Regions from separate parts of the Metabacillus dongyingensis genome, predicted to be linked through region 2. Evidence: a T-box and tRNA genes for the amino acid it is inferred to sense, from the RefSeq annotation. Region 2 holds a T-box; the other regions hold tRNA genes.
The links. The T-box of region 2 lies ahead of K8L98_RS18560 (valine--tRNA ligase). A T-box ahead of a tRNA ligase gene usually reads a tRNA of that ligase, here a tRNA-Val.
Positions count from the first base shown of each region.

Region 1 (10,089 bases), 1.5 Mb from region 2:
GAATTGCGTTTGCTTGGTGCACCGTGAGTCGCCCAGCGGGTATGTCCAATCCCTGCTGTAGACATTACATTTGCATTCACTTCTTCACGAAGAATGGCAATGCGTCCTTTTTCTTTGAAAACATGCACGCCATCTTCATTGATAACAGCAATGCCCGCTGAGTCATATCCGCGATATTCAAGCTTTTCTAGTCCACGCAATAAGATTTCTTTCGTATCCTGTTGTCCAATATATCCTACGATTCCGCACATAATTAATGTATCCTCCCAAATAGGCGGGGGACAGGTCAAGCCACGGGGACCTTTTGCTGTCCCCTCACACATGTCTATATTTTTTTTAGTTTAATTACGTTCTTCCCTTTGTGCAAAAAGTTGCCTCTTTGTTTTCAGGAGAGAGCTTACGGCTGTAATTGTCAACCGGGAGGCATCCGCCGAACTTTCGATAATCCTCCATCCTCGTCAACTAAGCTATTTTCGGTCCGCTTAGTTCAGGCGCTTTTCATTAATACAACCTCACAATGCTCCTTTCCATTCTAAAATAAAAACACAAAAGTAATCATACTATATTAACCTTCAAATCGTCAATTAAGTACTTAGCAAATGTGGATAGAAAGATGCACTATTCAGTATATGTTTTTATTGAAAAGATTGTTCTTGACTGAATTTACCCTATTTCATCAGCAACTCAAACATTCCGCAATCAAGGACTGTCCAGCTGCGCTGAAGATAAAAAGACAAGAAGCAATGAGGTATGGTTATAGTATTCGACTTGTCCCATCAGGTTTATGACTGTGAAAATCAGTTAAATTCAAGCAGGTGAAAATTGCGGCATATTCACGATAATTATTTTTGAAGAAAATAGAAAAAGGGCCTGCCTTATAGGCAGACCCGTGATTGCTTTATTCCGTTCCCATTTCTTCTTTCACTACAGCAACGATGCGCGTAACATACTTCTCGCATAATTCTGCTGTTGGCGCTTCTGCCATTACACGCACAAGCGGCTCTGTGCCTGAAGGGCGGACAAGAATGCGTCCGTCTCCATTCATTTCACTCTCTACTTCTGCAATGACCTGCTTCACTTTCATGTTGTCCGTTACCTTATACTTATCCGTTACCCTCACATTAATAAGCAACTGAGGGAACTTTTTCATTTCAGCTGCAAGCTCGGATAACGGCTTGCCAGTTACTTTCATGATATTCACTAATTGAATAGCTGTAAGCAGACCATCACCCGTTGTATTGTGATCAAGGAAGATAATATGGCCAGACTGCTCGCCGCCAAGATTATAATCCCCTTTTTTCATTTCTTCCACAACATAACGGTCTCCTACAGCCGTTTGAGAACTCTTCATGTTGTTTGCTTCAATTGCTTTATAAAAACCAAGGTTGCTCATGATTGTAGAGACAACTGTTTCTTTTTTCAATCTTCCATGCTCATTTAGGAATTTTGCACAAATAAACATGATTTGATCGCCATCAACGATTTGGCCTTTTTCATCAACAGCGATCAGGCGGTCTCCATCACCGTCAAAAGCAAGACCGACATCAGCCCCTTTTTCCATAAGGAAACCGGCTAATGCTTCTGGATGTGTAGAACCTACGCCATCATTAATATTCAATCCATTTGGAGTTGTGCCCATAGTTGAAACATCAGCATCAAGATCTGCGAACAAGTGCGTTGCAAGAGATGACGTAGCACCATGTGCACAGTCAAGTGCAACGTGGATGCCTGTGAAATCTTCGTCTACTGTTTGTTTCAGGAATTGAAGATATTTTTGACCGCCTTCGAAATAGTCATTAACTTGTCCCAGATCAGCGCCAACAGGTCTTGGCAGTGAGTCTTCTTCCTGATCCATTAAACCTTCTATTTCTAATTCCTGCTCATCTGACAATTTAAAACCGTCAGGACCAAAGAATTTAATTCCGTTATCTTGAACAGGATTATGTGAGGCAGAAATCATAACACCCGCTTGTGCTCCAAGAGCCTTTGTTAAATATGAAACACCAGGTGTTGAAATAACTCCTAAACGCATCACCTCAGCACCGATAGAGAGCAGTCCTGCAACTAGCGCACCTTCTAGCATATGACCTGAAATACGTGTATCTCTTCCGATTAACACTTTTGGGCGGTTCGCATTTTTTGTTAATACGTAGCCTCCAAAACGACCGATTTTAAACGCTAATTCAGGTGTTAATTCACTATTTGCAACGCCTCTTACTCCATCTGTTCCAAAATACTTTCCCATTCTTTTATCGCTCCTTTAGACAGTTTCAATCATCACGATTGCTTAGAAGAAATTTTCACTTTCACTTTATCTACAGGAAGGGTCCATTTAATATCCTGCGGCCCATTCACTTCTACCTTAACATCATGCTCTCCGTCGGACAGATCTGTCACATTTACAAATAATTCAAGATCAGACGGCTTAATATTCGTCAATACACTAGGTGCTCCAACAACACTTAAATCGAGCTCTTCGGATTCCGGCTCAAGGAACTGAATAATTTTCCCTTCCCCTAAACCCCGGATATTAACAGGCAGATTCTCAAGTATTTTTTCTTCTTCTTTTTCAACGTCAACTTTAATTTGGATTTTTTCGGGACTTACTTTTGTCACTCCGTCAGGTACAGGAATATCTACATCGAGCACGGTATCATCTTTGATTTTGCTTAAATCCACTGTTACACCATCTATAAATTCAAGCGGATCAATCACATCCAGCGGTCCGTATATGGTCACTTCGTTCGGCACTGCTTCAATGTTTGAGATGCTTAATCCTTCTCCAAGCTCGCCTTCATTCTTAAGTTTAAAAGGAAGCTTCTTGCTTGGACTTGTAATCGGCACTGTCACATCAACAACAGAAGGGTAGACCTCTAAAGGCAGGATGTTTCCGTCGTCGTCATATACCGTGACTTTTGATTCTTGCTCAATGGTTTCATTAGCATTTTGCAGATTCACCCTTGACTTGATCATAGCAATGCTGTCAATAAGCGTTTTAGATCCGGTTACTCTTACAACACTCGGTTTAACAATTGGGTCCTGTGCTGTATAACCAGTTTCAATCTGGTCTTTATTTATAAAATCCACTTGTACCGGAAAATCACGTGTAACTTTCTCCTCCACATTTACAGTGATAATGGAAGGGTTCAAATTCACCTCAAGATTATCCGCTATATTCTTATGCTTTAATTGAACCCGGTGTGAGCCGATGGACAGATCCGAGAGTTCAGCATAAATTTCAAAATCTTTAAGCTGCTTTGCCTTTAATAGTGAATTAGTTGGCCCGCTCAGCGTAACAGCTACCGTTTCAGGCACTCCTGTCACAATAACATCTTCTTGATCCAAATACGTTTTCACTTCAACATCAGGAATTGTTTCTGTATCTTTTGCAGACTCAGACGGCGCAGATGGAAATACGGATGTTACTGGCCCCGGCTGTTTTTTCGGAGCCGGCGTTTCGAAATTAACAGATACATAAAGAATGAGCGCCATTAACAGTGCAATTATTCTCATTACCCAATGATTATTAATCATCTTATCCATTTTTCTTCCCCCTCCACTGCCATAGGTTTGAGGAAGTGACCTTTGCCTGCTTTCCAAATTCGGAAACCAAGATTTCACTTAAAGCTTCAACGGTTAGATTTCTGTGAAGCTCTCCGTTTCTGGTCACAGAAATACTGCCCGTTTCTTCAGAAACGACTATCGTAATACTATCGGTTACTTCACTGATCCCAACTGCTGCCCGGTGCCTTGTCCCTAATTCTTTTGAAATAAAAGGACTTTCGGACAGAGGCAGATAACATGCAGCCGCAGCAATCTGATTTTTCTGGAGAATAACAGCTCCATCGTGAAGCGGAGTATTCGGGATAAAGATATTAATTAAAAGCTCAGAAGAGAGAGCTGAATGAAGCGGTATGCCCGTTTCTATGTAATCACTCATCCCTGTTTCTTTTTCAATCGTAACTAATGCGCCAATTCTTCGTTTTGCCATATAATCTGTCGCTTTTGTGATGGCATCGATTATTTTTTGTTGTTCTTCCTCCTCTGGAGCTCCGCTTCTTGAGAATAATTTCCCTCTGCCCAGTTGCTCTAGCGCCCTTCGCAGCTCAGGCTGGAAAATAATAATGATCGCAAGAAAACCCCATGTTAATGCTTGGTCCATGAGCCATTGCAAAGTCTGCAGCCCTAAGTACTGGCTCAGTGTACGAACGAGAATAATAACGATAATGCCTTTCAGCAGCTGAACGGCCTTCGTTCCCCGTATCACCATAATCAACTTATATATAACGAACCAAACCAGGAGAATATCAACGGCGATGCCGAGGTAATGCAGTAGTGGAAATTCCTCAAATGCCATATTCTCTTCCTCCATCAGTTTTAGTCATTTGCATAGGACTATAACTACGATATTATACCATATATTCTGCAATTAAACCGTATTGTACTCACATAAGCAAAGCGCAGGCCAGCAGATAAGACTTCGGCAAAAAATACCGGTTTATCTTTTAGCCAGAGTCTCAAAAGTGGTACAGCACAAAAAAGGCCCCTTATACAAAAGGTGACCTTTTAATTAAATATGGCGACAACCTCTCTTGAAAGAGATTTCATTTGATACCAAATCCACTCAAAAGCCTCATTGATCTCTTCAACATCACCTGTCACCTGTCCAGCAGAAGCCATATACTCTCCGTTAATCACCGTGACGTTTCCTTCAACTTTGCCTTCAATATTGATTGTTCCGCCTTTAACGGTTACATCTCCCTCAACAGTTTCACCTTCAGGAACGGTAACCGTATTATTTTCAACAACCAAATTAGGCTGCTTTGAAACGCTGAATTCTGAATCAGTTGACCAGGAAGAAAATAAACTGCCTGTCATCAATAACATGAAAAGAGAAGCAGCAGCCAACAATGGATGACCCTTTAGCCATCTGTTGACACCAATCGTTTTCTTTTCTTTGGGCAGACGATCCATGATGGCTTGAGTAAAATCCATCGGAGCCTCAATATGGGATGTACTCTGAACCAAGGCGATTGACTTCTCAAGCTCATGCAGGTGCTGCGTGCAGTCCGCGCATGACTGAAGGTGCTCTTTCAAGATTCGCTCATCTTGCTGCTTTATATCATGATCCAAATATTGATGGATCCGTTCTTTCATTTGTTCTGAACACTTCAACCTTATCACCTCAAATCATAAATGCCTTAATTGCTTCCTCAGCGCTTCTCGTCCTCTGTGAATTCTTGTTTTCACCGTACCGATCGGCATATCTAGAATTTCACTGATTTCAATTAAAGAAAGCTCATCAATATACTTTAATACGATGACAGTACGATATTTATCGGGGAGCTTTAAAATTTCTTTTTGAATCATCTGCTGAAGCTCCATTGTTTCCACTTGATCCTCGGGCAGAGCTACATCTGCTGCTACTTGAGAATACATCGTTAACCCTTCCGTTCCTGTCACTTCGGCATCCAGGTAATAATCCGGTTTTTTCTTTCTGATTCGATCAATCGTTAAATTTGTCGCAATGCGATACAGCCACGTAGAGAACTTCTTATCCATGTCATAGCTGTTAATATTCACATAAGCCCGGATAAACGCTTCCTGGGCTATATCCTCCGCCTCATGGGAGTTCCCGAGCATGCGGTAGCAAAGCTGATAAATTTTGTCTTTATATATATCTACGATTTCGGCAAAAGCATTCTGGTCGCCCTTTTTAACTTGTTTAATCCTATTTTTTACGATCGTCTCCATGATACCCCTTACCCCCGCGCAAGTGCGGGTTCCCCTTATTACGTATAAGCCGCATAAAAGGTTTCATTTATTTCGCATAAAAATATTTTAACAAATTTTAGGTTGTCTGTAGATGGCTTTTTAACATGTTTACCTTAAATTTTTCTTAAATAAAAAACACAGTTTATAAACTGTGTCTTTTTTAAAAAATTAAAGGAGCTTTTCGCCGAATAAAGAACCCATCAGAGCTACTGCTACTGTAGCTGTTTTGTTCTTTTCATCTAAGATAGGATTTACTTCAACAAACTCAGCAGAAGTGATGATATCTGACTCTGCAAGCATCTCCATCGCTAAATGACTTTCTCTGTAGCTGATGCCTCCGATAACCGGTGTGCCGACTCCTGGAGCATCGTGCGGATCAAGTCCATCTAAATCGAGGGACAAGTGAACACCATCAGTACGCTCTTTCAAATATTGAATGGTTTCCTCCATTACCTTAGTCATGCCAAGACGGTCAATCTCATGCATTGTATATACTTTAATGCCTTTCTCCTTAATTAATTCCTTTTCACCATCATCAAGGGAACGGGCACCGATAATCACAATGTTTTCCGGCTTCACTTTAGGAGTGTAGCCTCCAATTCTCGTTAACGTCTCATCGCCGATGCCGATACTTACAGCAAGCGGCATCCCATGAATATTGCCTGACGGTGAAGTGTCGCCTGTGTTGAGATCTCCATGTGCATCATACCAGATTACACCAAGTTCTTTATAATGCTTTGAAACTCCTGCGAGTGTTCCGATGGCAATACTGTGGTCTCCGCCAAGCACCAGTGGGAACGAACCTGATTGAATCACTTCGTCAACTTGTTCAGAAAGCTTTAAATTCCCTTCTGACACCGCTTTCAAATTTCTTAAATTATTTAACGAATTGCTATCCTCTTCACGGTTTGGACGTCCAATTTTAATATCACCTTTATCTTCAATCTCATATTGCAGCCATTCAAGTCGTTCTACAACCCCTGCGTATCTGATAGCACTAGGCCCCATGTCCACACCTCGGCGCATTTGACCTAAATCCATTGGTACCCCGATAATTGATATTCTTTCTTTCATGTAAATCATCCCCCTTAGTAAGAAACTCTGTATCTATTGTACTGATAAAAAGGGTCATGACTCAACTCGACAAAATCGTGTATATATATACAGAGTTTTCTGTAAAATAATTGGAAATAGCAGGGAATAATTAATACGATGATGTAGAGTCAGCTGATTTCCTGGTCACTTGATTATTTTTCCGAATTTCTACTTCACCTTTATGACTGATCTGAATTGAACAAATTAAACATCAAATTGGATCCAAACCATCCAACTCGCATTAGCCGTTTTTTAATTAACGAAAAACTATAACCAACTCGCACGACTCAGTGTTCAATTCCCGAAAATGGGTTTTTGGCTCGCAACTTCATTTTTTTATGAAAAAAAGATATAAAAATACCTGTTACTAGCTGCTGTTAGCCATTATTAATCAAAACTGCTGTTAATTATGAAAGAGTTTAAGCTGTGTATTGAACTTCATATTTAGAACCGAATGCCCAACTCGCAAAAATCAGCCTTTAATTAGTAAAAACTTATTTCTGACTCACCAAAATAATGGTTTAACTTGCGGAAAATGATCTCCAACTCGCAAGCCTCATATTCAAAAAGAAAACTGTTATAACATAAAGGATAGGATATTGAATTCATATATAAATAAAGTGAAGCACGTATCCATAAAGTAATTTTTTTCATTATTCCTAAACAAAAAACCGTTAGACATTAAGTCTAACGGTTTTTACAGGGTGTTTATGATGGAGCCTAGCGGGATCGAACCGCTGACCTCCTGCGTGCAAGGCAGGCGCTCTCCCAGCTGAGCTAAGGCCCCGATATAAATAAGAAGTTCTGGAGCGGAAGACGGGATTCGAACCCGCGACCCCCACCTTGGCAAGGTGGTGTTCTACCACTGAACTACTTCCGCAAAATGGTGTGCCATGAAGGACTCGAACCTTCGACCCTCTGATTAAAAGTCAGATGCTCTACCGACTGAGCTAATGGCACCTTATAAGAAAACACTCTTCAGTTTTGCAAGACGCCCTAATCTAAGAAAGATTATTCTAGGAGCGGCTCGATTTATGTGCTGAAGCTACGCTTCAATGATTACTCGATCGTTCTCTAACGACTGAGAAATCGGCACAAGAAATGGCTGGGCTAGCTGGATTCGAACCAGCGCATGACGGAGTCAAAGTCCGTTGCCTTACCGCTTGGCTATAGCCCATCAATTATGTATTCTATAAAATTCTAATTGACCGTAAAAAGGTTTATGTTAACTAAACATATTATTTACAGTCTAGACAAGAACTATTCAGTTAAGTTTGTCTAAATAAAGTGGTGGAGGGGGACGGATTCGAACCGCCGAACCCGGAGGGAGCGGATTTACAGTCCGCCGCGTTTAGCCACTTCGCTACCCCTCCACACATAAGTGGTGCCGGCAAGAGGACTTGAACCCCCAACCTACTGATTACAAGTCAGTTGCTCTACCAATTGAGCTACACCGGCATATATAGTGAAATACAATACTATTTATTCGCTTTTTAAAGTCGTCTGCTGCAATGTCTTAATGGTGGAGGATGACGGGCTCGAACCGCCGACCCTCTGCTTGTAAGGCAGATGCTCTCCCAGCTGAGCTAATCCTCCGCATAAAAGATTGTTTGATATTTCACATATTAAGACTTAAGTTTGAATGGTGACCCGTACGGGATTCGAACCCGTGTTACCGCCGTGAAAGGGCGGTGTCTTAACCGCTTGACCAACGGGCCGTTTTATTAGTTTAATGTAAGCTCCCAACCGGGCTTGAACCGATGACCTCTTCCTTACCATGGAAGTGCTCTACCGACTGAGCTATGGAAGCAAGGCTCCGCAGGTAGGACTCGAACCTACGACCGATCGGTTAACAGCCGATAGCTCTACCACTGAGCTACTGCGGAATAATGCTAGCCTGGCGACGTCCTACTCTTGCAGGGGGAAACCCCCAACTACCATCGGCGCTGAAGAGCTTAACTTCCGTGTTCGGCATGGGAACGGGTGTGACCTCTTCGCCATCATCACCAGACATAATGACAAAAATTATTATACTATAAAATCCGAAGATTTCAAGTGTTTTTTTGAAAGAAGTTATTCTTTCAAAACTAAATAACGTATGATAACAAGATTCACTTAGGTTTTACACTTTATTAGACTGTGGTTAAGTCCTCGAACGATTAGTATCTGTCAGCTCCACACGTCACCGCGCTTCCACCTCAGACCTATCAACCTGATCATCTTTCAGGGTTCTTACTCACTAATGTGATGGGAAATCTCATCTTGAGGGGGGCTTCATGCTTAGATGCTTTCAGCACTTATCCCTTCCGCACATAGCTACCCAGCGATGCCTTTGGCAAGACAACTGGTACACCAGCGGTGCGTCCATCCCGGTCCTCTCGTACTAAGGACAGCTCCTCTCAAATTTCCTGCGCCCACGACGGATAGGGACCGAACTGTCTCACGACGTTCTGAACCCAGCTCGCGTACCGCTTTAATGGGCGAACAGCCCAACCCTTGGGACCGACTACAGCCCCAGGATGCGATGAGCCGACATCGAGGTGCCAAACCTCCCCGTCGATGTGGACTCTTGGGGGAGATAAGCCTGTTATCCCCGGGGTAGCTTTTATCCGTTGAGCGATGGCCCTTCCATGCGGAACCACCGGATCACTAAGCCCGACTTTCGTCCCTGCTCGACTTGTAGGTCTCGCAGTCAAGCTCCCTTGTGCCTTTACACTCTGCGAATGATTTCCAACCATTCTGAGGGAACCTTTGGGCGCCTCCGTTACATTTTAGGAGGCGACCGCCCCAGTCAAACTGCCCACCTGACACTGTCTCCCAGCCCGATCAGGGCTGTGGGTTAGAATTTCAATACAGCAAGGGTAGTATCCCACCAATGCCTCCACCGAAGCTGGCGCTCCGGCTTCCAAGGCTCCTACCTATCCTGTACAAGCTGTACCAAAATTCAATATCAGGCTACAGTAAAGCTCCACGGGGTCTTTCCGTCCTGTCGCGGGTAACCTGCATCTTCACAGGTACTATAATTTCACCGAGTCTCTCGTTGAGACAGTGCCCAGATCGTTACGCCTTTCGTGCGGGTCGGAACTTACCCGACAAGGAATTTCGCTACCTTAGGACCGTTATAGTTACGGCCGCCGTTTACTGGGGCTTCAATTCAAAGCTTCGCTTGCGCTAACCTCTCCTCTTAACCTTCCAGCACCGGGCAGGCGTCAGCCCCTA
Region 1 is NZ_CP082944.1:173,573-183,661, reverse strand. It holds gene glmS (glutamine--fructose-6-phosphate transaminase (isomerizing)) at 1-251, opposite strand, end outside; gene glmM (phosphoglucosamine mutase) at 899-2,245, opposite strand; gene K8L98_RS01055 (CdaR family protein) at 2,278-3,543, opposite strand; gene cdaA (diadenylate cyclase CdaA) at 3,536-4,357, opposite strand; gene rsiW (anti-sigma-W factor RsiW) at 4,567-5,157, opposite strand; gene sigW (RNA polymerase sigma factor SigW) at 5,191-5,754, opposite strand; gene rocF (arginase) at 5,944-6,849, opposite strand; tRNA gene K8L98_RS01030 (tRNA-Ala) at 7,585-7,657, opposite strand; tRNA gene K8L98_RS01025 (tRNA-Gly) at 7,676-7,750, opposite strand; tRNA gene K8L98_RS01020 (tRNA-Lys) at 7,755-7,830, opposite strand; tRNA gene K8L98_RS01015 (tRNA-Gln) at 7,973-8,047, opposite strand; tRNA gene K8L98_RS01010 (tRNA-Tyr) at 8,159-8,243, opposite strand; tRNA gene K8L98_RS01005 (tRNA-Thr) at 8,253-8,328, opposite strand; tRNA gene K8L98_RS01000 (tRNA-Val) at 8,391-8,466, opposite strand; tRNA gene K8L98_RS00995 (tRNA-Glu) at 8,514-8,588, opposite strand; tRNA gene K8L98_RS00990 (tRNA-Thr) at 8,608-8,680, opposite strand; tRNA gene K8L98_RS00985 (tRNA-Asn) at 8,685-8,756, opposite strand; rRNA gene rrf (5S ribosomal RNA) at 8,766-8,881, opposite strand; rRNA gene K8L98_RS00975 (23S ribosomal RNA) at 9,010-10,089, opposite strand, start outside.
Region 1: it encodes a tRNA-Val, which carries the amino acid that the T-box ahead of K8L98_RS18560 (valine--tRNA ligase) is inferred to sense. The anticodon was not compared.

Region 2 (10,089 bases):
AAAGAATGAAAAACAAATCCGTGAGATCATTGACCGCATAAGACCGAAGGACTGTCTTGTTTTTACAAGTACAAATGGTGTTGCTTACTTTTTTGACTTTCTGACAGAACATAAAATACATATAAGCAAATTTTCAGATTGCACCTTTGCCGCAGTCGGCAGAAAAACAAAGAAATTAATAGAAGACAGAGGCTTCCCGGTCACCATCATTCCAAAAGAATATGTGGCAGAGCAATTAGCCGAGGAAATTGCAGCTAAGACTGGTACAGAACAGCATATTTTCCTGTTCAGGGGAAATCTGGCCCGTGAAATATTAATCAAGAAGCTTACTCAGAAGGGCTTCTCCGTGACAGATGCCGCTCTGTATGAAACAATACATAATGTAAAAGATGGACAAACAATCGAGCGTTTACTGAAGCAAAATGAGCTCGATTATATTACATTTACAAGCTCATCAACCGTAGATGCTTTTATGAAAGTAATGAAAAACAGGGATCTGGATTCGCTGCTATATGGGGTTACTTTGGTAAGCATCGGACCAATCACGCATCAGACCCTGTCCAATTATGGATTTAATGGGATTGTATGTAATACATACACAATCGATGCCATGATAAATAGAATGAGAACTCATATTCAATCTGAAAGGAAATGAATAACTATGGATCTTCAATTTACAAGACACCGCAGACTCCGCACCACCAGCAGCATGAGATCAATTGTCCGTGAAACTCACCTGCATGCAGAAGACTTCATCTATCCAATCTTTGTAATAGAAGGAGAAAAGAAGAGAAATGAAGTAAAATCAATGCCTGGCGTTGAACAGATTTCACTTGATTATTTGGATGCAGAAATGCAGGAAGTATCTGATCTGGGCATTAAATCGGTTATCGTGTTTGGTGTTCCTGATGAAAAAGACGAGGTCGGTTCACAAGCCTATCATGATCAGGGGATTGTTCAGAGAGCGATTACTCAAATTAAAGAAAACTTCCCCGATTTAGTTGTCATCGCTGATACTTGTTTATGTCAGTTCACTGACCACGGGCATTGCGGCATTGTCAAAGAAGGCAAAGTATTAAATGATCCTACACTTGATCTGCTTGCGCGTACAGCTGTAAGCCAGGCAAAAGCAGGGGCTGACATTATCGCACCATCTAACATGATGGATGGATTTGTAGCAGCAATCCGCCACGGATTAGACGAAGCAGGCTTTGAAGATGTGCCGGTTATGTCATATGGAATCAAATATTCAAGTGCCTTTTACGGCCCATTCCGTGATGCTGCCCACAGCACACCGCAATTTGGCGATCGCAAGACGTACCAAATGGATCCGGCTAACCGCATGGAAGCTCTCAGAGAAGCAGAATCCGATTTAATGGAAGGCGCAGACTTTTTAATTGTGAAGCCTGCTTTATCGTATCTTGATATTATCCGTGATGTGAAAAACAACTTCAATGTTCCAATTGTTGCTTATAACGTAAGCGGAGAATATGCCATGATCAAAGCGGCTGCACAAAATGGCTGGGTTGATGAAAAAGCGATCGTGATGGAAATGATGATCAGCATGAAACGCGCGGGCGTTGATATGATTTTGACTTATCATGCAAAAGATGCTGCCCGCTGGCTTAAGGAACAACACTAATCGTAAGGGAGAATTCTTATGCGCAATTATGAAAAATCAAAGCAGGCATTTAAAGAAGCGCAAGGTTTGATGCCAGGCGGTGTAAACAGCCCGGTGCGCGCATTTAAATCGGTTGCGATGGATCCTATCTTCATGGAACGCGGTAAAGGCTCCAAGATATATGATATCGATGGAAACGAATATATTGATTATGTTTTATCATGGGGACCGCTTATTTTAGGTCATACAAATGATGAAGTGGTTGAATCGATAAAAAAGGTGACTGAATCCGGCACAAGCTTCGGTGCTCCTACATTAATCGAAAATGAACTGGCAAAGCTTGTGATCGAGCGCGTCCCTTCAATTGAAGTGATTCGGATGGTAAGCTCAGGAACAGAAGCAACCATGAGTGCATTGCGCCTTGCGCGCGGTTTTACCGGCCGAAACAAAATTCTCAAATTTGAAGGCTGCTACCACGGACATGGTGATTCTTTATTAATCAAAGCAGGGTCAGGTGTTGCAACACTCGGTCTGCCGGATAGTCCAGGGGTGCCGGAGGGGATTGCGAAAAACACGATCACGGTTCCTTACAATGATTTGGAAAGCGTCAAATACGCATTTGAACAATTCGGAGACGATATTGCAGGTGTGATTGTCGAACCTGTAGCAGGAAATATGGGAGTCGTGCCGCCGCTGTCAGGATTCTTGGAAAACCTGAGAGCAATCACAACTCAATACGGCTCTTTGCTTATTTTTGATGAAGTGATGACGGGATTCCGTGTGGATTATGGCTGTGCACAAGGATACTTCGGTGTAACTCCTGATATTACATGTCTTGGAAAAGTCATTGGCGGAGGATTGCCTGTTGGAGCGTATGGCGGACGTGCAGACATTATGAAGCAGATAGCACCAAGCGGACCAATTTATCAGGCAGGTACATTATCCGGAAATCCGCTTGCTATGACTGCAGGATATGCAACTTTAAAACAGCTGACACCAGATTCATATAAAGAATTTGGCCGCAAAGCAGATATTCTCGAAGAAGGCTTAACGGCTGCAGCGAAAAAGCATGATATTCCAATCACATTCAACAGAGCCGGCTCAATGATCGGTTTCTTCTTTACGAATGAAAAAGTAACAAATTTTGAGACTGCCAAAACATCTAATTTAGACTTTTTCTCGAAATTCTACCGTGAAATGGCAAATGAAGGTGTATTCCTTCCGCCGTCTCAATTTGAAGGTCTATTCTTATCTACAGCCCATACAGATGAAGATTTGAATAAGACGATTGATGCTGCAGAAAAAGCCTTTTCTAAATTAAAGTAAGAAAGTGAAACCTCTGAAGAAGACAGAGTGTTTGCTTAGAGGTGCAAATAAAAATATCATGCACACTTCATTTCATAGTTGAAAAGAAGTGTGCATTTTTAATGTCATTTCATATAAGAAAATCTTATGGAATAATGGATAACCGGAAGTTTTAGGGATTGCTGTGTCTGCGCGGTGCTTTACCGAAAAGCGGATAAAAAGATAAATGGCTTGGAGATAAACTCCAAGCCATTTTTCATAAATAATTGCCAAATTACTGTGTCCACCTCACAGGTGAAGCCGTTTAAGAAAATATAGGCGGTAGTTTTTATTTCTCTTTATAACCGGATTTCCGGCTTAACCACTTACTTGAAAAAATAATGGCGAGACCGATTAAGCCGACTGCAGCCATCAGCCAATCATCGACTATATTGAACCATAAAGGAATTTGAAGTAAAAAGATCAAACCAATGATAATAAAAAATAAGGGTTTCATAGAATCTCCTGTGTTTTTTCCTTTAGTATAGCAGTTATTTCATGAAATAAAAAAGAGAACCGGCTTTGGCCCGGCACTCTTTATGTACATTAATAACGGTGTGAATCTTCCTTCGCTTTTCCTGCAGCTTCTTGAATGCTGCCTTTCAGCTTATCTTTTTTGCCTTCCCGCTGCATGTTCGGATTGTCTGTTGCATTGCCGACCTGGTCCTTCACTTCACCTTTGGCCTGGTTTACCTTGCCTTTTACTTTATCGCTTAAACCTTGATCTTTTGACATTACAGATCACTCCTTTTTTATGTTACAGACTATTTTCCCGGTCAGCGGTCAGTTAAAACACTGATTTTTAGATTCAATATCCCATTATAGAAATAAGTCATATTCTAAAAATCACTCATAATCTTTGAATCTTGAACATAAACCTTTAATGTCATAGCTTATTAGGTTAGGCCATTGAAAGGAGGAGTTCAAGTTGTCACAGGATCAACAATCATCATTACGGTTTTCTGTTGAAGAATCCGTTTGGTTTCAAAAGGGACAGGAAGTAGGTGAGCTGTTATCCATCTCATTAGATCCAGACATCACCATCCAGGAATTTGACCAGTACATCTCCATTCGGGGTGCACTGCAGTTAACGGGTGAGTACAAAATAGATGAGGATTATAACGAAGAGGAATTTGAATATGCCAATCTCCGGTTTGTAAACAGTGTTGAAACCCGGGAGGAGGATGGCATATCACAGCTTGTTCACCGGTTCCCAGTGGATATTACGATCCCCAGAAATAGAATTGGAGATTTAGAAGAAGTATATGTGACGATTGAATCATTTGACTATGATCTATCTGAAAGCAGAAATCTTAAGCTTGTTGCAGATTTAGAAATAAGCGGAATTTCAAGTCAGGATTCATTTGAAGAAGTTCAGGAAGTGGAAGTGGAAGAGAAAGAGGAAGAGCAAACATATAATCACTCAACTAAAGAAGAGCTTGAGCCGCTTTACCGTTCTTCTCAGGCTTTGCTCCATGAAGAGGAGACTCAGGAAGCATATTCAGAAAGCTTTGATGCAGTCCTTGCAGAGAACAGCGACACTCCTGAAAAAGAAGAGTTTTATCAGCCTTTTGATGTAGAAGTCAGAAAGCAGGCAATAGAAGAAGAAGTCACACAGTCTTTTGATGTAGAAGTCAGAAAGCAGGCAATAGAAGAAGAAATCACACAGCCTGAAATTCATTATAGTGCAGGAAGGCCTGCAGAAGCAGAGGTCGAATCTTACTCAGCACCGCCTAAACAAAGTCCAAAAAGCCGAAAAGAAGAAGCGAAAAAACAGGAGCAGCCGAAGGAGACGGAAAACTCTCTTTATTTAACAAAGCTTTTTGGCCGTGAGGATGAAGAGGAGTTTTCAAAACTTAAAATCTGCATCGTTCAGCAGGGGGATACAATTGACAGCATATGCGACCGTTATAATATCACGGTCCAGCAGCTGCACAGGGTGAACCAATTCAGCTCAACTGCTGATGTGCATGAAGGGCAGACTTTATATATTCCGGTTTATGCAAACACGCATTAAGATGGACAGAACAGCTTGAGGAGGAGTATTCCTCAGCTGTTTTTTTTGTAAGAATCAATATTCTTCTCAGAAAGAAAACAGGTTAAAATCGTTCACTTATTCCTTCATAAAGGAAGGTGAGTTATAGAGTGGTGAGAGAAATTATGGATAAGCTAGTGCCTGTAATCAGCCAATATGATTTAACTTGCGAGTACGCGGAGTCAATCAGTGACAAGCTGACCAAAATCTATGCAAGCTCTGGAGCATCATATGCATTAAAAAGAGTCACAGCAAACCGAAATGGCCATTTTATTGAAACACTTCATACGGCTCATCAAAAAGGATTTTCCGGCTATGTGCCGATTTTCAGAAATAAACACCGCCAATTTTTCACCTCAGATGGAGAGTACTGGTATTACATCATGCCATGGCTTCACAATGAACCTGAAGAGGAGAGAGATGAGCGTCATAAAAACATGTTCAGGGAACTTGCTGTGCTCCATCAGAAAACAGCCGCCGCGGAAAAATTGAATCAGGATGCACTTAAAGTTCATTATGATACATTATCCAGGCAGTGGGATGAAAACAAAGCCGCTTACGAAAAATATGTGGAAGAATGCGAAAAAAAATGGTACTTGTCCCCTTTTGAACTGCAGGCGGTTACTTATTATTTTGAAACAGCAAGAGCGACTGATTTTGCGCGGAAGAAACTTGATGAATGGTACGAAATGATGAAGGAAAAAGAAGATGCCCGCCAGGTTATTATTCATGGGAGAGCATCCATTCATCACTTTTTATACGATGAACAGGGAACTGGATTTTTAACAAATTTTGAACAATCCAGATACTCATCACCCATTGACGATTTGCTTCTCTTTTATCATCGAACATTCCATACGTATCCATTTGCAGATGATGATTGTGTGGATTGGCTCTATACGTATCAGCAGCATTTTCCGTTCCGGGAAGAAGAAATGCTTTTATTTACTTGCTACCTATCATACCCGGATATTATCTACAGAAATTTGAAAAAGCATATGAACCAGTCAAGCCGGAGTGTCCCTCAGCTCAAACGGAATCAGGATCTCACCAAATCCTACTGGACTTTTAAAAACATTGAATATTTTGTTATGAAAGTGACGCAAATTGAAGAGAATAAAAAAATAGCGGCAGAGCAATCATCATAAAAAATCCCAATCATCTCTCTGATTGGGTTTTTAAATCCACTCCATGTGAAGAGCTACTCCAAGCAATATCAACAGTGATAAAAGAACAAGATCAACTGGAGTTGGGAAGATCAAGGTCCGTATCGTCTGGAAAATCGTAATCGGAACGATGAACTGGCCTGCGATTACTTTGAATTGCTTTACCCATGGTGACATATTGTAGTAATTAACTTTTCTTCGCATACAAATTCTCCTAACCTGATGATTCATGCTAACAAGATATGTGCATTTACCCAAATTTGTGATTCGTGTGAATAAAGGGCATGAAAATTGGAGAAGATGATTGACGTAAAATGATAAGATTGTATACAATAATACATATATGCTTTTATTGAATAAAAGAACATACATTGACAGGGAAGAGTAAAGCCGAAAGCTGTTTTTAGAGAGAGAAATCATTTGCTGAAAGATTTCTTAAACAAGCTCGCTTGAAGGTCGCCCTTGAGTAATTCTCTTGAACTTGAAGTAGAGAGAATCGGCATGAACGCCGTTATCCCATTTGAGAGCATAGGCTTATTTTTGCCTGTGAAAAAAGGTGGCACCGCGAAATCAACTCCTTTCGTCCTTTTATTGGATGAAAGGAGTTTTTTTATTGTTTCATACCGGTATTTTTTTAAGGAGGAAGAAAAATGGAGAACAATGAACAAACACTCTCTACAAAATATGATCCGCAGGGTATCGAGCGTAACCGCTATGAGTTCTGGCTGAAGGGCAAATACTTTGAAGCGACAAATGACCAGGAAAAACAGCCTTATACTATCGTTATTCCGCCGCCTAACGTTACAGGCAAGCTTCATCTTGGGCACGCGTGGGATACAACGCTTCAAGACATTGTAACCCGCATGAAAAGAATGCAGGGCTATGACGTGCTATGGCTTCCGGGCATGGACCATGCAGGAATCGCCACTCAGGCAAAAGTAGAAGGCAAGCTGCGCGAGGAAGGCAAATCACGCTATGATCTTGGACGGGAAAAATTCGTTGAAGAAACATGGAAGTGGAAAGAAGAGTATGCATCACATATTCGTACTCAATGGTCTAAGCTTGGGCTTGGACTTGATTACTCCAGAGAGCGGTTTACTTTAGATGAAGGTTTATCAAAAGCGGTAAATGAAGTATTTGTATCTCTATATAAAAAGGGACTTATTTACCGCGGTGAATATATTATCAACTGGGATCCGCAAACGAAAACTGCTTTATCGGACATTGAAGTTATCTACAAAGATGTACAAGGCGCTTTTTACCATATGCGCTATCCTCTTTCTGATGGTTCAGGGCATATTGAAATCGCTACAACCCGTCCTGAAACAATGCTTGGCGATACAGCGGTTGCCGTTCATCCGGAAGATGACCGCTACAAGCATTTGATCGGAAAGACAGTTGTTCTGCCAATCGTTGGCCGTGAGATACCGATTGTCGGCGACGACTATGTGGATATGGAATTTGGATCAGGGGCAGTTAAAATTACGCCTGCACATGATCCGAACGATTTTGAAATCGGAAACCGCCACGGCTTGGAACGTGTTCTTGTTATGAATGAAGACGGAACAATGAATGCTAACGCAGGGAAATACAATGGTCTTGACCGTTTTGACTGCCGCAAGCAAATCGTAAAAGACCTTCAAGATATGGATGTTTTATTCAAAATTGAAGAGCATCTTCATTCTGTAGGGCACAGTGAACGAAGCGGTGCAGTTGTTGAACCATATCTTTCAACACAATGGTTTGTTAAAATGCAGCCGCTTGCTGATGCAGCAATCGAGCTTCAAGGCAAGGAAGAGAAAGTAAACTTTGTGCCAAACCGATTTGAAAATACGTATATGCGCTGGATGGAAAATATCCGTGACTGGTGTATTTCAAGACAGCTTTGGTGGGGACACAGAATTCCGGCGTGGTATAACAAAGAAACAGGTGAGGTTCATGTTGATCACTCACCGCCTGCAGATATTGAAAACTGGGAGCAGGATACAGATGTTCTTGATACGTGGTTCAGTTCCGCGCTATGGCCGTTCTCGACAATGGGCTGGCCTGATACAGAATCGATCGATTATCAGCGCTTCTATCCGACAGATGTGCTTGTAACAGGATATGATATTATCTTCTTCTGGGTTTCGCGCATGATTTTCCAGGGTCTTGAATTTACAGGTCAGCGTCCATTTAAAGATGTGCTGATTCACGGGCTAGTCCGCGATGAGCAAGGCCGCAAAATGAGTAAATCTCTTGGAAACGGCGTCGATCCAATGGAAGTAATCGAGAAATATGGCGCAGATTCATTGCGTTACTTCCTGTCTACAGGAAGCTCTCCAGGCCAGGACTTGCGATTCAGCTATGAAAAGGTAGAAGCGACTTGGAACTTTGCAAATAAGATCTGGAATGCTTCACGTTTTGCTTTAATGAACATGGATGGCCTGAAATATGAAGAGATCGATATCAGCGGAGAAAAATCAGTAGCTGACAAATGGATACTTACTCGATTAAACGAAACAATTGAACATGTGACCAAGCTTGCTGATAAATATGAATTCGGTGAAGTAGGCCGCCTTCTTTATAACTTCATCTGGGATGATTTCTGTGACTGGTATATCGAAATGGCGAAGCTTCCTCTATATGGGGACAATGAAGAAGCAAAGAAAACAACTCGTTCCATTCTTGCATATGTGCTTGATAACACAATGAGACTTCTTCACCCATTCATGCCTTTCATTACAGAGGAAATATGGCAGAATCTTCCTCACAACGGGGAATCCATTACAATTGCAAAATGGCCTGAAGTGAATGCTTCATTAACGGACGAAAAAGCTGCTGCAGATATGAAATTGCTAGTTGAAGTAATCCGTTCAGTAAGAAATGTCCGAGCTGAGGTAAATACACCGATGAGCAAGCAGATTCCAATGCTGATTAAAGCGAAAAATGCGGATGTTGGGCAACAGCTTGACGATAACCGTGCATACATTGAGCGTTTCTGCAACACAAGCAGCCTTTCAATCAGCACGGATGCAGAATCAGGCGAAAAAGCGATGACTTCTGTCGTAACGGGAGCTGAGCTTATTTTCCCGCTTGAAGGCTTAATCAATATTAATGAAGAAATCTCACGTCTTCAAAAAGAGCTTGATAAATTGAATAAAGAAGTCGAACGTGTTCAAAAGAAACTGAGCAACGAAGGCTTTGTGAAAAAAGCACCTGAAAAAGTTATTGAGGAAGAACGTGCGAAAGAAAGCGATTATGTAGAGAAAAGAGAAGCTGTTCTTTCTAGAATCAGTGAATTAAAAGGGTAAGCTTTTTAATAGGCTCGGGTTGTGATTGGCAGAATCACACCCGAGTTTTCATGTAAATAGAGAGAAAAGGGGTATATGATATGTTTCAAACTTATGAGGAAGCGGTAGACTGGATTCATTCGCGTCTAAGATTCGGCATTAAACCCGGATTGAAGCGGATGACCTGGATGATGGAAAAATTAAATAATCCCCATAAACAAATTCGCGCCATTCATGTTGCAGGCACAAATGGCAAAGGGTCAACCATTGCATATATGCGCAATGTTCTTCAAGAAGCAGGGTACACGACAGGTACATTCACCTCTCCGTTCCTGGAAACATTCAACGAGAGAATCAGCATGAACGGCAAACCTATATCTGATGAAGAAATGCTGTTTTTAGTTAATATGATCAGTCCGCTTGCAGATGAACTTGAAGACACTGAGCTTGGCGGACCGACTGAATTTGAAGTAATCACAGCCATGGCTTTCTATTATTTTGGGAGACATGAAAAAACAGATATTTTGCTGCTGGAAACCGGTCTTGGCGGCACATATGATTCAACCAATATTGCAGAGCCGATCTTAACAATGATTACAAGCATCGGTTTTGATCACATGAATATTCTTGGCAATACAATAGAAGAAATCG
Region 2 is NZ_CP082944.1:3,728,548-3,738,636, reverse strand. It holds gene K8L98_RS18605 (uroporphyrinogen-III synthase) at 1-655, shown strand, start outside; gene hemB (porphobilinogen synthase) at 662-1,642, shown strand; gene hemL (glutamate-1-semialdehyde 2,1-aminomutase) at 1,661-2,947, shown strand; gene K8L98_RS18590 (hypothetical protein) at 3,020-3,199, opposite strand; gene K8L98_RS18585 (hypothetical protein) at 3,255-3,422, opposite strand; gene K8L98_RS18580 (CsbD family protein) at 3,512-3,700, opposite strand; gene spoVID (stage VI sporulation protein D) at 3,894-4,982, shown strand; gene ysxE (spore coat protein YsxE) at 5,126-6,148, shown strand; gene K8L98_RS18565 (hypothetical protein) at 6,179-6,370, opposite strand; T-box leader at 6,529-6,757, shown strand; gene K8L98_RS18560 (valine--tRNA ligase) at 6,817-9,459, shown strand; gene K8L98_RS18555 (bifunctional folylpolyglutamate synthase/dihydrofolate synthase) at 9,540-10,089, shown strand, end outside.

Region 3 (9,836 bases), 1.6 Mb from region 2:
TGGTTTTATGGGATTGGCTAAACCTCGCGGTCTCGCAGCCCTTTGTACCATCCATTGTAGCACGTGTGTAGCCCAGGTCATAAGGGGCATGATGATTTGACGTCATCCCCACCTTCCTCCGGTTTGTCACCGGCAGTCACCTTAGAGTGCCCAACTGAATGCTGGCAACTAAGATCAAGGGTTGCGCTCGTTGCGGGACTTAACCCAACATCTCACGACACGAGCTGACGACAACCATGCACCACCTGTCACTTTGTCCCCCGAAGGGGAACCTTCTATCTCTAGAAGTGGCAAAGGATGTCAAGACCTGGTAAGGTTCTTCGCGTTGCTTCGAATTAAACCACATGCTCCACCGCTTGTGCGGGCCCCCGTCAATTCCTTTGAGTTTCAGTCTTGCGACCGTACTCCCCAGGCGGAGTGCTTAATGCGTTAGCTGCAGCACTAAAGGGCGGAAACCCTCTAACACTTAGCACTCATCGTTTACGGCGTGGACTACCAGGGTATCTAATCCTGTTCGCTCCCCACGCTTTCGCGCCTCAGCGTCAGTTACAGACCAGAGAGTCGCCTTCGCCACTGGTGTTCCTCCACATCTCTACGCATTTCACCGCTACACGTGGAATTCCACTCTCCTCTTCTGCACTCAAGTTTCCCAGTTTCCAATGACCCTCCCCGGTTGAGCCGGGGGCTTTCACATCAGACTTAAGAAACCGCCTGCGCGCGCTTTACGCCCAATAATTCCGGACAACGCTTGCCACCTACGTATTACCGCGGCTGCTGGCACGTAGTTAGCCGTGGCTTTCTGGTTAGGTACCGTCAAGGTGCGAGCAGTTACTCTCGCACTTGTTCTTCCCTAACAACAGAGTTTTACGATCCGAAAACCTTCATCACTCACGCGGCGTTGCTCCGTCAGACTTTCGTCCATTGCGGAAGATTCCCTACTGCTGCCTCCCGTAGGAGTCTGGGCCGTGTCTCAGTCCCAGTGTGGCCGATCACCCTCTCAGGTCGGCTACGCATCGTTGCCTTGGTGAGCCATTACCTCACCAACTAGCTAATGCGCCGCGGGCCCATCTGTAAGTGACAGCCGAAACCGTCTTTCCAACTTGAACCATGCGGTTCAAGATACTATCCGGTATTAGCTCCGGTTTCCCGGAGTTATCCCAGTCTTACAGGCAGGTTGCCCACGTGTTACTCACCCGTCCGCCGCTGACCTCCGAAGAGGTCCGCTCGACTTGCATGTATTAGGCACGCCGCCAGCGTTCGTCCTGAGCCAGGATCAAACTCTCCGAAGAAAATTTGTGACTCAATTTGTTGCTGACTTCAAAAATTTAAAACGTTTGGTACGCTTTTGGTTTTGTTTAGTTTTCAAAGATCATTTTTAAAATTGGAGCGGGTGATGGGAATCGAACCCACGACATTAGCTTGGAAGGCTAGAGTTTTACCATTAAACTACACCCGCGAAAAGTATTTGTCTGGTCGGGAAGACAGGATTCGAACCTGCGACCCCTTGGTCCCAAACCAAGTGCTCTACCAAGCTGAGCTACTTCCCGGACACATTATATATATAGAATGGCGCGCCCGATAGGAGTCGAACCCATAACCTTTTGATCCGTAGTCAAACGCTCTATCCAATTGAGCTACGGGCGCACTTGTTAATGTAATGAAGCGACTTAAATATAATACCAAGTTGCGTTCTTTTTGTCAACAACTTTTTTGAGGTTTTTTAAAACTCTTTTGGTGCGGCCGAGAAGAGTCGAACTTCCACGGGGTTGCCCCCACTAGGCCCTCAACCTAGCGCGTCTGCCATTCCGCCACGACCGCGAAAAGATAAAAAATGTATGGTGCGGGTGAAGGGACTCGAACCCCCACGTCAAAGACACTAGATCCTAAGTCTAGCGCGTCTGCCAATTCCGCCACACCCGCATACATTAGTTAAAATGGTGTGCCATGAAGGACTCGAACCTTCGACCCTCTGATTAAAAGTCAGATGCTCTACCGACTGAGCTAATGGCACTTAGTAAGAAAACACTCTTCAGTTTTGCAAGACACTCAAATCTCAGAAAGATTATTCAAGGAGCGGCTCAATTTGTGTGCTGAAGCTAAGCTTCGATGATTACTCGGTCGTGCTCTACCGACTGAGCTAATGGCACTTAGTTATAATCGCATTTGAAATGCAAATGGCTGGGCTAGCTGGATTCGAACCAGCGCATGACGGAGTCAAAGTCCGTTGCCTTACCGCTTGGCTATAGCCCAATAAAATGGCGGTCCCGACCGGGATCGAACCGGCGATCTCCTGCGTGACAGGCAGGCATGTTAACCGCTACACCACGGGACCAAATATGATGGTGGAGGATGACGGGCTCGAACCGCCGACCCTCTGCTTGTAAGGCAGATGCTCTCCCAGCTGAGCTAATCCTCCAAATCATTAATATGCAATTCAGAAGCGATGACCCGTACGGGATTCGAACCCGTGTTACCGCCGTGAAAGGGCGGTGTCTTAACCGCTTGACCAACGGGCCAAAAGACAAAAAATAATGGCGGAGAAGGAGGGATTTGAACCCTCGCGCCGCTTACGCGACCTACACCCTTAGCAGGGGCGCCTCTTCAGCCACTTGAGTACTTCCCCATAATATGGCTCCGCAGGTAGGACTCGAACCTACGACCGATCGGTTAACAGCCGATAGCTCTACCACTGAGCTACTGCGGAATAATTAGTCATGACAGACTTCTTTAATTATATGAAGAATAGTACAAGCTGTCAAGCATTCTTTTTATTAATCATTTGCGTCTCTTACGACGGCTTTTATAATTTATCACAGCTTTGTATAATGAGTCAACCCCTTTTTTATCATGAAACAAGTTTTATTTTCCCGCCGCACTTTCCGCATACATACTTGGAAGTATCCATTCTTCGGTGGCGTTTGTAAATGAACATGCAGGCTGTACACTGATACTCTAATGTCTTCTTGATTCTGGCAGCCGTCTGCAGAGGTTTACAGAATCTTGGAGCACCCACTTTAGAAAGCAGCTCCCTAAATTCAGGATCACGGTGTTTGTACCCTCTGCCTTCTATATGAAGATGATAGTGGCAAAGTTCATGTTTGATTATGCCAATTACTTCTTCTAATCCCTGAGCTAAATATTTAGGGTTAATCTCAATGTTATGACTTTTTAAAAGGTATCTGCCGCCTGTTGTCCGCAGCCGGCTGTTAAAGAAAGCTTTATGTAAAAACTTTTTGTGAAAGTAAGTTTTTGAAATAGATTCTGTCAGTTCCTGAAGCTCCGTTTCATTCATAGGTAACACCCCGCATAGTTTGTATCTCCGAACAGGACATCTTGCGCCCGCATATAGTAAGTAATACACATACTCCATTATAAACAATAAGGAGGAACGAGCAATGCCTTCATGGTTAAAAAACCAAATGCAGCGTGCGTTTTATGAAAAGGATCGGTATCAAATAAAAATGCTGAATCAATGCTGGTATTTCTATAGAAAAAAACACTGCTCATAAGCAGTGTTGGGTTTTTATCAATTTATTTAGCGGAAATCAGACTTTTATTAGCGAAAACTTCATTTTTCATAGCTGATTTTTGAAATTTATTAGCCAAAATGAGGATTCATTTAGCCAAAACGCCTTTCAAGGTCCCAGAACTCTATATTTAAAATATACAGCTAATTGAACACTGCCCGTAAGCAGTGTTTTTCATTAACTGTTTATCATCGTCAAGGCAACACGGCCTTTATGTGCATCTACAGAGTCTACCCAAACCGTAACAACGTCACCTACAGAAACGACATCGAGAGGATGTTTGACAAAAGAGTTTCTAAGCTTTGAAATATGAACGAGCCCGTCCTGTTTTACGCCGATGTCAACAAACGCGCCAAAATCCACAACATTGCGCACTGTGCCCTGAAGTTCCATACCTGTTTGAAGGTCCTCTAGTTTCAAGACACCCTTTTTAAGCAGCGGCTTAGCGATTTCATCACGAGGGTCGCGTCCGGGTCTAACTAGAGAATCGCAAATATCTTTCAGGGTAAGCTCACCAAGATCGATAGCTTCTGCTGTTTCCTTAATATGAATATCCGCTATTTTTTCTCTTAGCTGCTCCGTTCCGACATCATTCAGGGTTAGTCCGAGCATTTTAAGGAGCTCTTCAACCTCTTTGTAGCTCTCTGGATGAATGCCAGTTGAGTCAAGCGGATGTTTTCCGTCAGGTATTCTCAAGAAACCTATGCATTGTTCAAACGTTTTTGCCCCAAGTCTAGGTATTTTCTTTAATTGCTTCCTGTCCTGAAACTTTCCGATTTCATCCCGCTGCTTCACAATGTTGACCGCAACTGCTTTGCTCAAGCCCGCTACATATTGTAATAGTGAAGATGATGCTGTGTTGACATTCACCCCTACCTGGTTAACAACTGTTTCAACAACGAATGTCAGGGAATCATTTAACTTCTTCTGTGTGACGTCATGCTGGTATTGTCCTACCCCTACTGATTTAGGATCAATTTTAACTAGCTCTGCAAGCGGATCCTGCAATCTTCTTGCGATGGAAACTGCACTTCGCTCTTCCACTTGGAACTCAGGAAATTCTTCTCGGGCAAGGTCAGATGCAGAATAAACACTTGCCCCCGCTTCATTTACGATGATGTAGGCAAGATCTGACTTTAGTTCATCAATGAGATCTGCAACAAATTGTTCTGTCTCTCTTGAAGCCGTTCCGTTCCCAATCGCAATCAGCTCGATGTTATTTTTTCTGATCACATCGATTAATTTTTGTTTTGCTTCTTTAGCTTTATTGACCGGAGGATGAGGGTAGATGACGCCTATTTCAAGAACTTTTCCGGTCTCATCGACAGCTGCAAGCTTACATCCTGTCCGGAACGCAGGGTCTATCCCTAATACGACACGGCCTTTCAATGGCGGCTGAAGCAGAAGGTTACGCAGATTTTCAGAGAAAATATGAATGGCACGATCATCCGCTTTCTCCATTAATTCTTTTCTGATTTCACGTTCAATTGATGGCTGAATTAATCGTTTATAGGCATCCTCAATTGCTTCTATATATACATCCTTTACCACTGTGTGCTGATTTTTCAGTTCATTTCTTTGAATATGGGCAGTGATCTGGTCTGCAGGCGCCTGAATGGATACTTTCAGGATTCCTTCCTTTTCCCCGCGATTCATAGCAAGGACCCGATGCGGGACAACCTTTTGAATCGGCTCTTCGTACTCATAGTACATTTCATACACTTTCTTCTCATCTTTTTCCTCATCCTTTGAAGATGTGATGATTTTTCCTTTTCGGAAGGTTTGCTCACGAATCCACTGACGATAGGAAGGCTCATCTGAAATCCACTCAGCTAAAATGTCCTTTGCCCCTTCGATTGCATCTTCTGCAGTCATAACCTCCTGTTCTTCGTTTATAAACTCGAGCGCTTTTTCCTTGAGCGGCCCATTAGAGGGCTGTCCCTTTATCCACTCTGCAAGTGGTTCTAATCCTCTTTCTTTGGCAACCGTTGCTTTGGTTCTTCGTTTTTGTTTATATGGACGATAGAGGTCTTCTACCTTTTGAAGTTTTAATGCTTTTTCTATTTCTTTTTTAAGCTCTTCTGTAAGCTTTCCCTGTTCTTCAATTAATCGGATGACTTCTTCTTTTCTTGATTCCAGGTTTTGCGTATATTGCCACTTTTCCGAGATATCACGGATTTGCACCTCATCTAATGCACCTGTCTGTTCTTTTCTGTATCTGGCAATGAAGGGAACTGTGTTGCCATCTTCTAATAAAGCTATAACATTTGATACCTGTTTATATGTAATGGATAAATCCGCACTGATTGTTTTCATTATGCGCTCTGTTTTCTCTGCCATTCTTTTACCTCCCCAAAATAAAGACTTAGAAACATTTTACCAAAATACACGGACTTTAAAAAATGATCAAAATAAAAAAAGCCGCCAACTAGAATAGCTGACCGACTACGTAGGTTAAATCATCCTGCCTTGACTTAGTATAAGGCTCAAGCTGATTTGAAATATCTTCAATTGTCCGGTTATCCTTAAGCAATGATTTTACAGCAGGAATGTTCAGTCCATCTGAATGGATGATGAATTTTGCTCCAGTATCGTATGGAAAGGATTGAACACGAAATTTCTGAGGTTTACCTGACATATAGCCCAGAACAGGAAGAGGATAGACAAACGTGCCTGAAGGAGAATAGAGAACAAATCGGATATTTCCAACAGAACTGAATGTTAACTGATTCTGTTTAAAATACGCTTTAAAAATAGCAACCGTTGCTCCGCGTTTATTTTTTAATACCTCATTTGATTTCTCGATCAGCAGTCCAATGTCCTCTGCATGAAATTCCTCAATGACTTCTTTAATCGCAGAAGATGATTCATAAGCTCGTTCACCGCTGCCAAGACCATCTGCAACAGCACATATAAAATAGTCTTCAGTTGCTTTAATTAAGAAACTGTCCCCGCATAAAGTTTTACCTTCTTTTTGCATTTGATACGCATATGCATAGACACGATTGTTTTCTTCAATTTGAATCATTAATGCTGCCCCATTGATAAGTCAGCCGAAAGTGCTTCTTTTAACTTCGTTATCGCTCTTCTTTGAAGTCTGGATACATGCATTTGAGAAATCCCAAGAATTTCTCCCGCTTCCTTTTGACTCTTATTTAATATATATGTGTGATGAATGATCTCTTTTTCTCGGTCAGACAGAACGTGAAGAACACTCTCAAGCATAAGCTTTTGATTCACTTGCTCATATCCTTCTTCTTTTGATCCTACGATATCAAGAATTGTCACTGTACTGCCGTCGGAATCAGCCTCAATCGAATGATCGACTGATAAAGCCTGATAGCTTTTACCCATCTCCATCGTCTCAAGCACTTCTTCCTCTGTCACCTCAAGGTAATCTGCTATTTCGTGAACAAGCGGTGAGCGCTGAAGGGAATTTGTTAATTCGTCTACAGCCATTTTTATTTTAGGCCCAAGCTCTTTAATTCTTCTGGGAACATGAACACTCCATGTTTTATCGCGCAGGAATCGCTTGATCTCACCGATGACAGTCGGAATGGCAAATGCTTCAAACGTTTTTCCGAATTCAGGATCATAGCGGCGGATTGCCCCAAGCAAACCAATCATGCCCACCTGCTTTAAGTCTTCATGAAAGCTTTTGCCTCTTGAATATTTCTTAGCCAGTGTTTCAACTAGTCCGCTGTAATATTCGACAAGAAAAAGCTGAGCATCTTCATTTTGGTTGTGCTGAAAATCGAAAATCAATTCATTTATTTCTTCTTTAGTTCGCTTCGTAGTTTTGGATGGTTGTGTCATGTTCTACTCGCTCCCCGTTTAAATACTTTGTCATAAAGACGGTAACGCCGGAATCGATCTGTACATGAACTTCATCCATGAGCGTTTCCATCAAGTAGAGCCCCAACCCTCCTTCTGGAAGTTGGTCAACAGGGTTTGCAGCGGAATAAGGACCCAGTTCGTTTTTCTTTTGTTCAAAATTGAAGCTTTGGCCGCTGTCTGACACCATTACTTCAAGACGGTCTTCGCACAGGCCAAAGCCGATCATGACTTCTCCGCCTTCGATTTTCTCGTATGCGTGCTGCACAGCATTTGTGCATGCTTCACTGATCGCAATTTTTAAATCTTCAATTTCATCATAAGAGTAACCCATTCTGCTGGCGATACCAGAAAGAGTCAAACGGACAATACCGACAAATTCCGGTTTAGCAGGTATTTTCACCTCAATGTAATCCACTAATTGTTTCATCTAACCCCACCTTCTGATTTAGAAGAAATGTCAATAATATCACTTAGACCTGTTATGTTGAATAGTCTTTCCAAACGAGCAGATAAATTAACAAGCTTTAAATCGCCCTCATTTTTCCTCACGGCTTTAAGCAAACCAACGAATGCACCTAGCCCTGTACTGTCCATGTAAGAGACATCCTTAAGGCTTACGATCAGGACAGGTTTTCCCTCTTCTGCAAGCGGCATTAGTTCTTCTCTTAATTTCGGCGCAGTGTATGCATCAATTTCTCCAGCTAAATCTATTTGAATATGTTCCTCTGATCGATTAACATTTATATTTAAATTCATCAATATCACCCCAGTAAGTTTACTTGTAAGCTAGTAAAACTAATACCCGCTTTTTTAACAAGTTAAACCTCGCGTTTTAAAATAATTAGCGTGAAATCATCACGCAGTTCAAAGTCCTGCATCTGCAAAAAGTCTTTATATATATTATCTACAATACCCTGAGCATTCAAATCACTGTATTTTTTAATGAGGTCCGTAATAAAATCACGTTCAATGAATTCTTCTTCATTTGTTTTTGACTCAGTTACACCATCGGAAAGCAAAACAATCATATCGCCTTTTTCCACGATTCTGCTGTACTCCTTGTACTTGATGGATTGATCAATACCAAGGACCAGACCTTTTGTGTTCATATCATGGAAACGGTCCTCTTCAGCACTGTAATAAAATCCAGGCTCGTGCCCGGCTGACCCATAGACAAACTCATGAGTATCCGTATCATACATACCGTAAAACATTGTAATGAACATGCTCGGGTCTACGTTATGCTCAACAACCCTGTTCAGATTTTCAAGAACACGGCTGGGAGATTTACGGGACTCCGGCAAGCTGTCCATTGCATATTTGATCATGGACATACAGAGTGCAGCGGGAATTCCTTTCCCGATTACATCCGCTATGGCAATACTTACGCTTTCTTCATCATAAACAAAATGATAGTAATCCCCGTTCATATGCTTCGCAGGAACACTGATTGCACCAATATCAAGATTTGGAACTGTCGGCACTGACGTTTCTAAAAGCATTTGCTGAACATTCAAGGCTACTTGAATCTCAGACTTTATCTCCTGCTGCTTATCCCGCAGGCTTTGATGCTCCTGATAGGCCAGTCCATACCCCATCATGACCTCTAATAGAAAGTCCAAAGAGTGCAAAACATCCTGATCTACATCAGGAAATAAACCTTGCAGCACTTTACGGTGAAGACTGATAATTTCCTCAGGGGGTACTTGCTCCTCAATGGCTTTTCTGCTGAATTTTTGCCCCTGGTACAAAGCCGTTTCTGTTAATTCTTGCATATAATGACTTAGTATTTCCTGATACTTCGATTCAATGACTTCCTTAAAATCCATCTAGCTTCCCCCTAGCGAAGCCATTTGACTGCTTGGATATCCGTTCCCTCTCCCAAAACGGTATTAATGCTGAATTCATCCATCAGGCGTTTTACTCCAGGCAATCCGGCTCCTAACCCACCAGATGTTGAAAAGCCGTCTTCCATCACTTTTCGGATATCCGGTATTCCTGGTCCGTTATCAATGGCTATTATTTTTAAACCTTTTTTACTGAATTCGCTGATCTGCTCAATGCAAATTTGGCCTTGTCCAGCATACAAATATATATTACGGGCTAATTCGGAAATAGCTGTTGTAATCCTCGCTTGGTCTACAGTACCAAACCCGAGTTCTTTTGCAACATTGCGTCCAAGCTGCCGTGCAGCAACAATGTCCCACTCTGTAATGATTTTTACACAGGATTGGTTATCCATGCTTATTCCCCCAGCTCCTGTTGTAATGTTTCAAGTCCTTTTTCCAGGTCAAGCGCGGTTTGTACATCAGCAAGGTGAATGCCAAGCTCAATGAGGGTGATTGCTACCGCAGGCTGAATGCCTGTTAAAACAACTTTAGCTCCCATTAATTTCGACATGCCGATAACATCACCTAAAACCTTGGCGATAAAAGAATCTATTACATCTACGGAGGTTAAATCTATGACAAC
Region 3 is NZ_CP082944.1:247,405-257,240, reverse strand. It holds rRNA gene K8L98_RS01485 (16S ribosomal RNA) at 1-1,289, opposite strand, end outside; tRNA gene K8L98_RS01480 (tRNA-Gly) at 1,383-1,456, opposite strand; tRNA gene K8L98_RS01475 (tRNA-Pro) at 1,471-1,547, opposite strand; tRNA gene K8L98_RS01470 (tRNA-Arg) at 1,568-1,644, opposite strand; tRNA gene K8L98_RS01465 (tRNA-Leu) at 1,733-1,818, opposite strand; tRNA gene K8L98_RS01460 (tRNA-Leu) at 1,837-1,920, opposite strand; tRNA gene K8L98_RS01455 (tRNA-Lys) at 1,936-2,011, opposite strand; tRNA gene K8L98_RS01450 (tRNA-Gln) at 2,176-2,250, opposite strand; tRNA gene K8L98_RS01445 (tRNA-Asp) at 2,257-2,332, opposite strand; tRNA gene K8L98_RS01440 (tRNA-Val) at 2,341-2,416, opposite strand; tRNA gene K8L98_RS01435 (tRNA-Glu) at 2,445-2,516, opposite strand; tRNA gene K8L98_RS01430 (tRNA-Ser) at 2,533-2,623, opposite strand; tRNA gene K8L98_RS01425 (tRNA-Asn) at 2,630-2,704, opposite strand; gene K8L98_RS01420 (SprT family protein) at 2,846-3,292, opposite strand; gene cmpA (cortex morphogenetic protein CmpA) at 3,396-3,509, shown strand; gene K8L98_RS01410 (Tex family protein) at 3,705-5,867, opposite strand; gene K8L98_RS01405 (PP2C family serine/threonine-protein phosphatase) at 5,956-6,555, opposite strand; gene sigB (RNA polymerase sigma factor SigB) at 6,555-7,343, opposite strand; gene rsbW (anti-sigma B factor RsbW) at 7,309-7,791, opposite strand; gene K8L98_RS01390 (anti-sigma factor antagonist) at 7,788-8,120, opposite strand; gene K8L98_RS01385 (PP2C family protein-serine/threonine phosphatase) at 8,183-9,193, opposite strand; gene K8L98_RS01380 (anti-sigma regulatory factor) at 9,205-9,606, opposite strand; gene K8L98_RS01375 (STAS domain-containing protein) at 9,609-9,836, opposite strand, start outside.
Region 3: it encodes a tRNA-Val, which carries the amino acid that the T-box ahead of K8L98_RS18560 (valine--tRNA ligase) is inferred to sense. The anticodon was not compared.